Regions from separate parts of the Paenibacillus sp. sptzw28 genome, predicted to be linked through region 1. Evidence: riboswitches for the same ligand, from Rfam matches in the RefSeq annotation. Region 1 holds a riboswitch; the other holds the start of a gene.
What was found. Region 1 has a riboswitch for cyclic di-GMP ahead of KZ483_RS17345 (hypothetical protein). Riboswitches for the same ligand answer to the same signal wherever they lie in the genome.
Positions count from the first base shown of each region.

Region 2: linked by a shared signal. The riboswitch ahead of KZ483_RS28855 (F-box protein) and the one ahead of KZ483_RS17345 (hypothetical protein) in region 1 are both predicted to bind cyclic di-GMP.

Region 1 covers NZ_CP080545.1:3,822,117-3,827,634, reverse strand. Annotated here, with positions in the region: gene KZ483_RS17355 (transposase) at 1-221, opposite strand, end outside; partial or broken gene KZ483_RS17350 (winged helix-turn-helix transcriptional regulator) at 516-704, shown strand; cyclic di-GMP riboswitch class I at 1,265-1,357, shown strand; gene KZ483_RS17345 (hypothetical protein) at 1,529-2,272, shown strand; gene KZ483_RS17340 (hypothetical protein) at 2,253-2,528, shown strand; gene KZ483_RS17335 (GNAT family N-acetyltransferase) at 3,133-3,585, shown strand; gene helD (RNA polymerase recycling motor HelD) at 3,844-5,518, shown strand, end outside.
Region 2 covers NZ_CP080545.1:6,078,216-6,083,733, reverse strand. Annotated here, with positions in the region: gene KZ483_RS28200 (response regulator) at 1-997, shown strand, start outside; gene KZ483_RS28195 (HD-GYP domain-containing protein) at 1,237-1,767, shown strand; cyclic di-GMP riboswitch class I at 2,155-2,248, shown strand; gene KZ483_RS28855 (F-box protein) at 2,350-2,478, shown strand; gene KZ483_RS28190 (cadherin-like beta sandwich domain-containing protein) at 2,574-5,518, shown strand, end outside.

The DNA of each region.
Region 1 (5,518 bases):
AAATCCGAACCGTCAACGGCAAGCAATCGATAACCTCGGTAGTCTTTGATATCCGTGTACGCTTGCGTAAATTCGTGAAACAAGAATTCCACAGCAGACGGCAGGATTTTATTTCTCTGTTGGACAAAAGCAGACGTGGTTGCGGTGTTTACGTCATACCCCTGCGATTCCAGGAGTTCCTTATATAGGCTGTTGCCTCCCATTGAAATCAGGAGTTGCATAACCGTTTCAAAAGGCAGTTTTTTCTTTCGGGTAAAATCTTTTTCAGGTTATTGACATAAGGTGCTGGTGCGGATGACATTTCTCGTATGAGGTATGTCAGTGTTTCTTTTAGCGAATTCGCGTACTCATTCATTGGCAAAACCTCCTCGTTTTTTCAAGGGGCTTCTCAACACATTTCCACCTACTTATCAAGTCCTTTTTCTCTTTTTCGCACAAAAAAGAGCCGGCTATCTTTTCGATAACCTGCTCTTGTTCTTGATTTTTGGCTATGCGCCTTAACTAAATGACATTGGCCCCTCATTTTGTTTATTTTGCTGAAAGACGGGACCAAACGGTTCGGGGAATTAAGACGCCTGCTTCCGAATGTGACACAGGGTATGCTGACCAACCAGCTCCGAGAGCTGTGCGGATGGGGCTTTAAGCATATCGAATTTATGAACAGCGCCGATTCGGCTGTGCGCCAAATTGGCTGGCAGAGCTGACGATTAATTAAAAATTCTCGGCCCGGATTCAGAAGTATTCCATCCTGTTTAAAACTCCGGCGATGAAACGCGGGGTCCGTCTCTCATGAGACGCTTTATATCTCCTTTCGGACGAACAGGTTTGACCAGTACGAGATTAGTTCGAAGGATTGCAACAAATTTAGACAGATTTTGATCCTGACTCAACTTAAGCGTCCTAAACCTTAAGTCTTATATTAAAATCATGAAAATTCATTATTATCCGTCTATGGATTGTGCACCGGAAATCCCTTTGCGATACTCGTTTTCCTATACATACAGAGACATAAAGAGACCCCCGTCTGCTCATGGTTGCAGAGACGGAGGCCATCTTCTTGATTCGTCAGCATGCCGGCATGGCGGATGGCACAACCCGTCAGCTCCCCTCCAAGCATTGCATGATTAACAAAAAAAACAAATAAATGTAAGCGTTTCAGAAAACAGGACTAATGAATTGTATTTTGGTAAAATAATCAAAAAGTCCTATTCCAAAACAAAAAAACATCGTGTAAATTGACAATACACGACAAATGCATATCATCGTACGACAACGGCAAACCCATTGAAAAGTGGGGACGCAAAGCTATAGGGGCTAAGGTGGATAAATAATGCCACGATGCCTGCCAGCTACCGAATACGACGGGTACCCCCGTCTATTCATATTTATTCTATGATGGACAGGGGTTTTTTTGCGTACAAATAGCCAGGTAGTCCCTAAACGTAAACGTCGGTAGTCATTTGTGTAGTGGGCAGACATACTTTCATGATCTGTCGTGAAACGGCAATTATTTGAGGAGGCTAATCTAATGGGTATTGTCGGAGGAAATTATACAGATGTTAACGAAGCGGTGACCCCGCTTGAACCAGCGAAGCCATACAGCCAGTATGCGCCGGACATGCACGTGTCGGTCGGTTGTATCCCGTGCACCAGAGCGCATTTGTCGGCGGTTTCGGCTGCGCTCAAGGCGGGGGATGCAGAGACGGCACGCGAAGAGATTTCCGCGCTGATGGAGTACGACTTGACCCCGGAGAAGCTGGCCGCGACTCCGGAGAAGGACCGTGAAGTTCTAGCCAAGTATGCTGAGGGTATTTCCGCTATACAGGAGAAACTTGCCGAACCCGTACCGGAGCTTACGGCGATTGCCGCGGCACTCAAAGAGGCAATCCGCTTCGCCAGGGCGGACGGTATAGAACATCCCGAGGTGCAGCTGCGGCTGGAGCGTTCGGAGGAGCATGTGAATGGCCTCGAACGGATTCGTTTTGCACCGGAGAAGCTGCTGCGCCTGGAGCCGGAGATGCGCGATGAAATTAAACAGGTATTGCCGGAGATCCGCGAGGCACGACATAAGCTTGTGAATGGCATCGTCACACCGGATGACCTTGAAATAGCGGCGGCCCGCTTTGCTGAAATCTCGCGTAAGGTCAATGGCGACCCGGACTCCGAGACATTAAAGCTTGCCCAGAAGGAAGCGGCGGAGCTGAATTCAAGATTTCGCCAGGATGTACTCAAAGCCTGGGGAGGTAAATCTTATGAATCAACCAGACAATGAGAAAGTGTACGAATTGAACAAGGAATGCAGCCTCGAAGACCATCGCCCGTGCATGCTTACCACCGCAGTCGGCATGGCGGCCGACATCAGTGAGCAGGAAGGTCTGACTCTGTCCCCGCAGCTCCAATACATAATGGAGACACAGAGGCTGACAGACAGTGGCGTGCGGTCGGCACTCCGCGAATGGGTGAATACGATTCCCGAATCGCAAAAGGAAGTTGCCGCAGAACTGCTAAGTATCGTTGAAAACGGATAATATGATAGACTGAATATCCTCCGCAAAGAGCTGAATCCGGTCCGAAAAAGAAGGGGCTTTAAATGCCCCTTCATCCCGGATCAGAGGTTGCGGCTCATAAAACTGAAGCCACCGGCCGGACCGACACTACGTTTAGCCGTTAGAGTTACGCCTCAAGCAGGTCACTACCAAGCTGCGATAAAGAGATTGATCTGTGGCTTTCGTAATGCAATATCCTCCTCGAACACGTCTTCTACTTACTTCAATATCATTAATAGAGTAATTTATCTCCATTTATACATGTCCGAATTTTAAATTTCATCGAGTCTATTGTTGTAAACTCCGGGAAGAAGCCCTCAGCTGCAGTAACGGGATTCTCTTCGTTGATATACCTCACCGATGGCGTATCCGTGCCATCAGCGTATAAGTTCATGTCACCCCTTGCAGCGGAAACCTCTTGGTTAACCCCATCCGCTGCAGGGGGTGCATTTTTATCGGGAGTGGAAGCGAAATCGCAGCTTTTGTATACTTATAAGGACGGAGTTATTGCAATCCGACTTTTATTGCTAGAGGACTGTATTGGACTCGCATTTATTTTTTAATATCAATAATGGGGGTATCCAAAGTGCAACTACAACGAATAACCGTTCAAGAGGAACTGGAGCTTGCTCTGCAAATTCGGCGAGCCGTCTTTGTTGACGAGCAGGGCGTGCCTCCGGAAGCTGAAATCGATGGCTTTGACCGGCTCGATGGTGTCGCGGAACATATTCTTGTATATCTTAATGGTGAGCCGGCCGCTGCCGGAAGGCTGCGCATTGTCGACGGCACAGCCAAGCTGGAACGAATTTGTGTCCTGTCTGCTTACAGGAAGCACGGACTGGGCAGAGAGGCGGTGCGTTTTCTGGAGAAGATCGCCCGTGAACGGGGGCTGATCAAGGCGAAATTGAACAGTCAGCTGCAGGCTGAATCATTTTACTTCGGACTGGGTTATGAAAGAGCCTCGGAAGAATTTATCGAGGAGGGCATTCCCCATGTCCTAATGGTGAAGGCGCTTAATGGGAATGATAGGTCCAAGTAAAAACACCCCTTCGCATGTATCGGAACAGATCCGATGTCTATGCTAAGGGGTGTGAATTTAGAAAAAGCGGCGAAAGCTATATGACACTCCGCAGCTCGCATGTGCGAAATGTATTGATCATCAGGGGTAAATCTGGTAAAATCAATTTTGGATGCAATAAAAATATACCGAATCGCGTAATTATCCAATATAATTATAGCACAATAAATACGCGAGTGTCAAGCTTCGTTTTGAGAGTCAGAGAGAGGATGAAAGCCGATGAGCGAGACGAACCGGGATTGGGCGGCGGAGCAGCGACGAGTGGATACAGTTGTGGAGCAAATCGACCGCCGCACCCGGATGCTTGAGCAGCAAACCTTGGATGCGAAATCCGAAATGGTGGACATTCGCAAAAATTTCTGGGACGACGTTACCGTAAACTTCGACGACGCGGTGGAGATGGCGGAAACCTATGCAAGCATGAAGCAGCAGGCAGAGCTGCTTTTCGAGCGTGAAGGAGCGCACCGTCATGCCGTCCAGCAGCTTCGGACCTTGAGAAAGCTGCGTGAGTCGCCGTATTTCGGGCGGATCGACTTCCTCGAAGACGGGGAGAGCAAAGCCGATCGCGTCTATTTGGGCATCGCGTCCCTGCGAGATAGCACCGATCAGGATTATTTGATTTACGATTGGCGGGCTCCGATCTCGAGTCTGTACTATGACTATCCGCCGGGTCCCGCAGAGATCCAGACGCCAATGGGGACGGTCAAGGGCGAACTGAAGGTGAAAAGGCAATTTGTGATCCGGGGCGGTGCGATCGTCAGCTTGTTCGATACCGGCGTCACGATTGGCGACGAACTGCTGCAGGAGGTACTCGGCAAGCAATCCGACGCGCAGATGAAAAGCATCGTTGCGACCATTCAGCGTGAGCAGAACCGGATCATTCGCAATGAGCGCAGCCGGCTGCTCATCGTGCAGGGAGCGGCCGGAAGCGGCAAGACGTCCGCAGCGCTGCAGCGCGTCGCGTATTTGCTTTATCGGTACCGGGGGACGCTGCGCGCCGACCAGATCGTATTATTTTCGCCGAATCCGATGTTCAACAGCTATGTATCGACGGTACTGCCCGAGCTTGGCGAGGAAAATATGCAGCAGACGACATTCCAGGAATATCTGGCGCACCGCATCGGCAAATCTTTCCGGCTTGAAAATCCCTATGTACAGCTCGAGTATGCGCTGACCGGCCAGGAGGAGCCCGGCTACGAGACGCGCATGGAAGGGATCCGCTACAAGGCATCGGCCGATTTTGTCGCGTTGATGGACCGGTATTTGACGCATCTGGGCGAAGAGGGACTCGTGTTCCGCGATTTGTCGTTCCGCGGGGAAACGGTTAAGGATGCGGCGGCGATCAGTGAATATTTCTATTCGATCGACCGCTCGATTGCGCTTCCAAACCGTCTGCGCCTTGTGGCTTCATGGCTGCTGGAGCGGCTGAGGGACCGTGAACAGGCCGCTCGCGCCGAAGCGTGGGTCGAAGAAGCTATTGAGCTGCTTGATAATGAAACGTATCAGAAGGCTTTTCAGAGCTTGAAGCGGAATAAACAATTCAGCAGTGAATCGTTCGACGATCATGACCGCGAGCGTGAACTGCTCTCGGCTTATGTCGTGAAAGAAAGCATCAAGCCATTGCGCACGCGGGTGAAGAAGCTTGGCTTCGTCAATCTGAAGGGTTGTTTTCGTCAGATATTCAAGGATGCCCGGTTTGCCACCATGTTCGGAGGCAGTGCAGCTGCCGGACTTCCCGGATTATGGCCGGAGATTTGCGCCGATACGCTTGCGCGGCTCGACGAGGGACAGCTCGCCTATGAGGATGCGACACCGTTCCTGTATCTGGTGGAGAGGGTGCGAGGCTTCCAAACGAACACATCGGTACGACATATTTTGATCGATGAAGCACAGG
Region 2 (5,518 bases), 2.3 Mb from region 1:
GGAACAAAACGATTTGCAGCCGATTTTGCGTGAGACTATGAGGGGGAACGGCGATTTTGCCGTTATCAATGGGAAAACCGTTTCGGAGCGAATCGTTATACTGTCTTTTTTTCAAAACAGACAGACGGGAAGCGAAGAGGAATGGTTGGCTGCCATTACGGCTCGTTTGGGAACTCAGCTGCATGTATCCGTCGTCTCCAGCGGATATTATTCCAACCTGGAAGATACGGCGTCGATTTCGCAAACTGCCCGTTCCATGCTGTATAAACATATTTTATTCGGCGCTCCAGTCCGTTTATTTATAAAGGATGCCCAGCCGCCGGTCTTCGAAGTGGAATCCGATCCGTCTATGGAACGGAAGCTCGCAGCGGCTTTGGAGCGGGAAAACATCAATCTGTTCAAGGCAGAGATTCAATTACTGCTTGCAAAATGGAAGCAAAGACCTCTGAGGCAGAACATTCTGGAAAGAAAGCTGCAGCGAATTTTAACGCTCCTATCCCAGCATACGGGGAAAGCTGCTTATTACACCGGCGAAATGCTCGAAATCGATGTGAACCAGATGGTCCTGCAATCAAAGGATTACCAAGCAATTTTCAATTATACGTGCACAATTATTGACTTCCTCTCCTTTTATAACAAGAACGATAAAGGCGAGAGGGAGAACGATAAATTGGCGGAAAAAATCGAACAGTTTCTGCTGGAACATTACACAGAGCAAATTAATCATCAAACGCTGTCTGAGAGATTCGGTCTTGTGCCTTCTTACCTGAGTAAAGTTTTCATCAAATACAAAGGGCTCTCGCCCGCCAAATATATCGTGAGGCTCCGAATCGAGACGGCCAAGAAACTATTGGTGGAACATCCGGGTTGGCTCGCCAAAGATATTGCAGAACTCGTCGGGTATCCTGACCCAAACTATTTCAGCCGGATTTTCAAACGTGAAACAGGAATGTATCCATCCCAGTATCGGGAACAAAAAGGAGAAATCATGGTCTGATGGATATGTAACGCCGGAGCAAATAATCCCATCCTGGCAAATCGTGTACGCCGAGTATATGACCCGGAAGCATCAGCCGGGGTTTTGATTGGTGGCAGACAAAAAATCCATCCCACTAGTTTTAAAAAATCCATCCAAAAAACGGATTGAGCATGGTACAAATTAATGAATGGAACAATTGATAAGTCAGGTTCCTCTTTATATTCAATGCGGTTTCTTACGAGAAAGGGGAAGGACGAATGATCAGTGAAACCGGCACTGCTATTCGAACCTTAAGCAGCAAAGCTCAATCGTTAACCGTGGACAAATGGATGGGATTCTTGCAAAGAAAATGCCCGGACACCTTTCGACATTCGGAAAGAGTCGCCCTTTTAGCCGGGAATGCGGCTGCATCTTTCGGACTTGACTCCCGAGACACGACTGCTCTGATACGCGGTTGTTTCCTGCATGATGTGGGCAAAACCATGATTCCGGGCGAAGTGCTCCGCAATAGGAAACCGCTTAACCCAATGCGGTTAAACTTAATGCGGCTGCATCCGCAATTGGGTGCCGAACTGCTTGAAAATCTCTCGATACAGGACCCCGAAGTTATCGCGGTCGTTCGTTACCATCATGAGAGATGGGACGGTAAAGGGTATCCGGAAGGCTTGTCCGGCGAAGAAATCCCCTATCTTGCCCGCATATGCGCCGTTATCGAGGCCTATGACAGTATGATTTCCAAGCGGCCCTACCGTCATGACGGAGGAAGAGGCGAGGTTCGAGCTTGTTAAAAATTGCGGAACGCAATTTGACAGCAGCGTGGTGCGCTGTTTTCTCATTTCGTTACAGAAATGAACAAGTCCGTTCTCGTCCTGCAACTCTATTTAGGGACGAGTCAAGGCACTAAAGCCTCTCGTCGGATTACTGTTCGACAGGCCGGCCCAGTTGCCGCGTTAATGATAGACCCGGTCCACACTGAATGTGACCGGTTTTTTTCTGTCCGGAAAAGTCCGATTGAAACGTTTCGCTCAACTGAAAATCCAAAAAATCCATCTCATGATTTTAAAAAAAGCCATCCAAAAAAAAAGAAGATCATGGTAAAACGTATATACACGGTTCAAGTTAACTAATTCGTATTCGACAGTCAACCAACGCAGTAAACGACAATTAAATACTTCGTACGACAACGGCAAAGCCACTGAAAGGTGGTGACGCAAAGCTATAGGGGCTTAAGTGGATCGAATGCATCCAACATGCCAGCCAGTTACCGAATACGGCGGAAACCCCCGTCTATTTAGCAACAGTAGACGGGGGTTTCTGTTATTTGAAAGGGGTGATGCAGCTGAAAGATAAGGTTACCAGCACACTTATTTATGCCGCTTCACGTCAACGCCGGAGTTATTTATCCGCTAACGGATGGACGGGATATGCTGATTATCGGCCAAGCGATCCGGAGATATGAAGGAGGCATTATTACGATAACGGAATGCGGGCAGGCATAGCCGTGATACGGGGATTTGAAAATCTTCTCCTCGAATCATAACGCCTGTCTGTTTCCGGCTTGGGGATAACAAAAAAATTACGGAGGGTTTCCATCATGCAATTTACTCAACGAAAACGAATCGGGTTATTCAGACGCATCGTTTCCGCAACACTCAGCGGACTCATGGTATTTTCAGCGGTTGCATCCTTACTTTTGTCCCCCACCTCCGCAGCTGCGGCGGCAACGCCTGTGACGAGGGTGTTGCAGTACTGGACTAACGGGTATACCGCTATGAAGGATGCGCTCGTCGCGCAAGAACAGGGAACAACGAACTTTGGCAATTCAGCAGCGCTTATCATTGGTAATTTGGCGACCGGGCAGAGATATACGTTTCTCCAATTCGATCTTGCGTCCATCCCGCAGAACGCCGAGATTACGAGCGCGAAGCTGGAGCTGTACTTAAATGATGCCAGGGTGAGCAGCAACATAGGAACCACCAATGTGCCAATCGCTATCCATCAAGTGACAAAGGATTGGCAGGAGAATACGCTTACCTGGAACAACGCGGTAAGCACCCCAATCTATAACACGACGCCAATTTCAAGCCAGATGACGACAAGCGTTGCGAACGGTTCCTGGAATGCATTCGATGTGCTGGGTCTGACGCAGCAGTGGGTGTCTGGAACGGCAGCGAACTACGGAATCATGCTTAAGAGAGATAATTCCACGGATGCGTCAGATTTCAACAAGGGATTCGATTCCAGCGAAGGAACCACCCGTCCCAAATTAACGATCACATATAGCGTACCGGCTACGGACTTCACCGTTGCGCCTGCGGAGCTTACCCTAATCCAGGGAGGAAGCGGCACCAGGCTGAAAGCCGACTTTACACCGGATAATGCCACGGATCAGAGTGTGACGTGGACGTCCAGCGATTCTTCGGTCGCGGCGGTGGACGCGAATGGATACGTGACGCCGGGCGCCAACCTCGGGAATGCCACGATCACAGCGACGACGGCGGACGGGTTAACGGCGACAAGCACGGTAACCGTCAGAGCCCCCGCTGCGAGCGACAAGCCGGTCACTACGACGCAGGTCGTGCTGCAGCAAGGGCTGAACGGGTATGTCGGTACAGACGATACCAGTGTCCACGAATATAATACCTATCCTGATACCAACTGGGGCGCTTACGACCGGACATATGTTGGCCGTGTTGCGGCTTATGTGAATGACAGAAAGAGGGCGTTGCACAAATTCGACATGTCGTCCATCCCCGCCAATGCCATTATTACAAGCGCGACGCTGGAGCTTTATCTCCTCGACGCAGCCAACAATACCGTCTCCATGGGCGCGCGGGAGATTCTCGAGCCTTGGGTGGAAGGGAACAAGAGCGGGACTGCTGCATCGGCTGGCGAAACAACATGGAACAACCAGCCCTTATACGACGCCGCGACGGTCGACATCCAATCGGTCAGCTACACGCCTAACACCTGGAAAACCTTTACGTTGACCGGTACGGTGCGGCAGTGGGTCGAAGGCGGCAAGCCGAACTACGGCGTGGAAATTGTCGATCAAGACGAAGCTACGAATGTAGCGAACTATAAAATATTCGCTTCCTCTGAATATTCCGACTCCACGAAGCGACCGATTCTGCGGATCAATTACTATATCCCCGCGACAGGCGTCGACGTGACGCCGTCGGCCCTTTCGCTGGTACAGGGCGGAAGCACGGGGCAGCTAAGCGCGGCAGTGCTGCCGAGCACGGCAAGCAACAAGAATGTGCGCTGGGTATCGGATACGCCTGCGGTGGCGACAGTAGACCAGAACGGCGTCGTCACGCCGGTCGGTCCGGGAACGGCAGTCATTACCGCGACGACGGACGACGGGCACTATACGGACTCGAGTACGGTTACCGTGTCGGAGCAGGACGTGAATCTAAGCAATTTGACGTTGTCGCAAGGGGCAATGACGCCGGCATTCGACCCCGCAACGACGGACTATTCCGCGACGGTGGCCCATAGCGTGACGAGCATGCAGCTTACCCCGACGACCTCCGACCCGAACGCGACGGTGATGGTCAACGGACAGAGCGTGGCGAGCGGCAGCGCCTCCTCGCCGGTTTCCCTCAATGTGGGGGCCAATACCATTAAGGTGGTCGTAACATCGGCGGCGGGGACGATGCGCAAGACGTACTCCGTCATTGTGTACCGGCAGGCGAGCACCAACGCCAATTTGAGCAATTTGGCACTGTCGCAGGGGACGTTAAGCCCGGCGTTCAGCAGCGGGGTGACAGGCTATTCGGCCACCGTGGCCAATAGCATCACCAGCGTGGACGTGACGCCGACGGCGGCGGACCCGGGTGCGACGATAACGGTGAACGGCAAGGTTGTCGCCAGCGGCACCCCGTCAACCGTTCCCTTAAACGTGGGGGACAATATTGTCAAGGTAATCGTCACGGCGGAAGACGGGACGACGCAGAAGCTGTATACGGTGACGGTCACCCGTCCGCCGAGCAGCAACGCCGAATTAAGCGGGTTGTCGCTGTCGCAGGGAACGCTTAGCCCCGCGTTCAGCAGCGGCACGCAGAGCTACGGCGCAACCGTGGCCAACAGCACAACAAGCGTGACGGTGACGCCGACGTCGGCGGAACCGAACGCGACTGTCACGGTGAACGGGCAAACCGTGGCGAGCGGCACCGCGTCTGCGGCGATCCCGCTTAGCGTCGGCGACAACCTGATCAACGTGACGGTGACGGCGCAGGACGGGACGACGAAGAAAACGTATACGTTGACGGTCACCCGCGCGCCGAGCAACAGCGCGGACTTGACCTACCTGTCGGTGTCCGAGGGAAGCCTGGCGCCGGCGTTCGGCAGCGGCGTGCAGCAGTACACGGTGAGCGTAGCGAACAATGTGACCGGCATCACGGTCACCCCGACCCTGGCGGATCCGAACGCGACGGTGAAGGTGAACGGGACCCTGGTAGCGAGCGGTTCGGCATCCCCAAGCATTCCGCTGAACGTCGGGGACAACCCGATCAACGTAACGGTGACGGCGCAGGA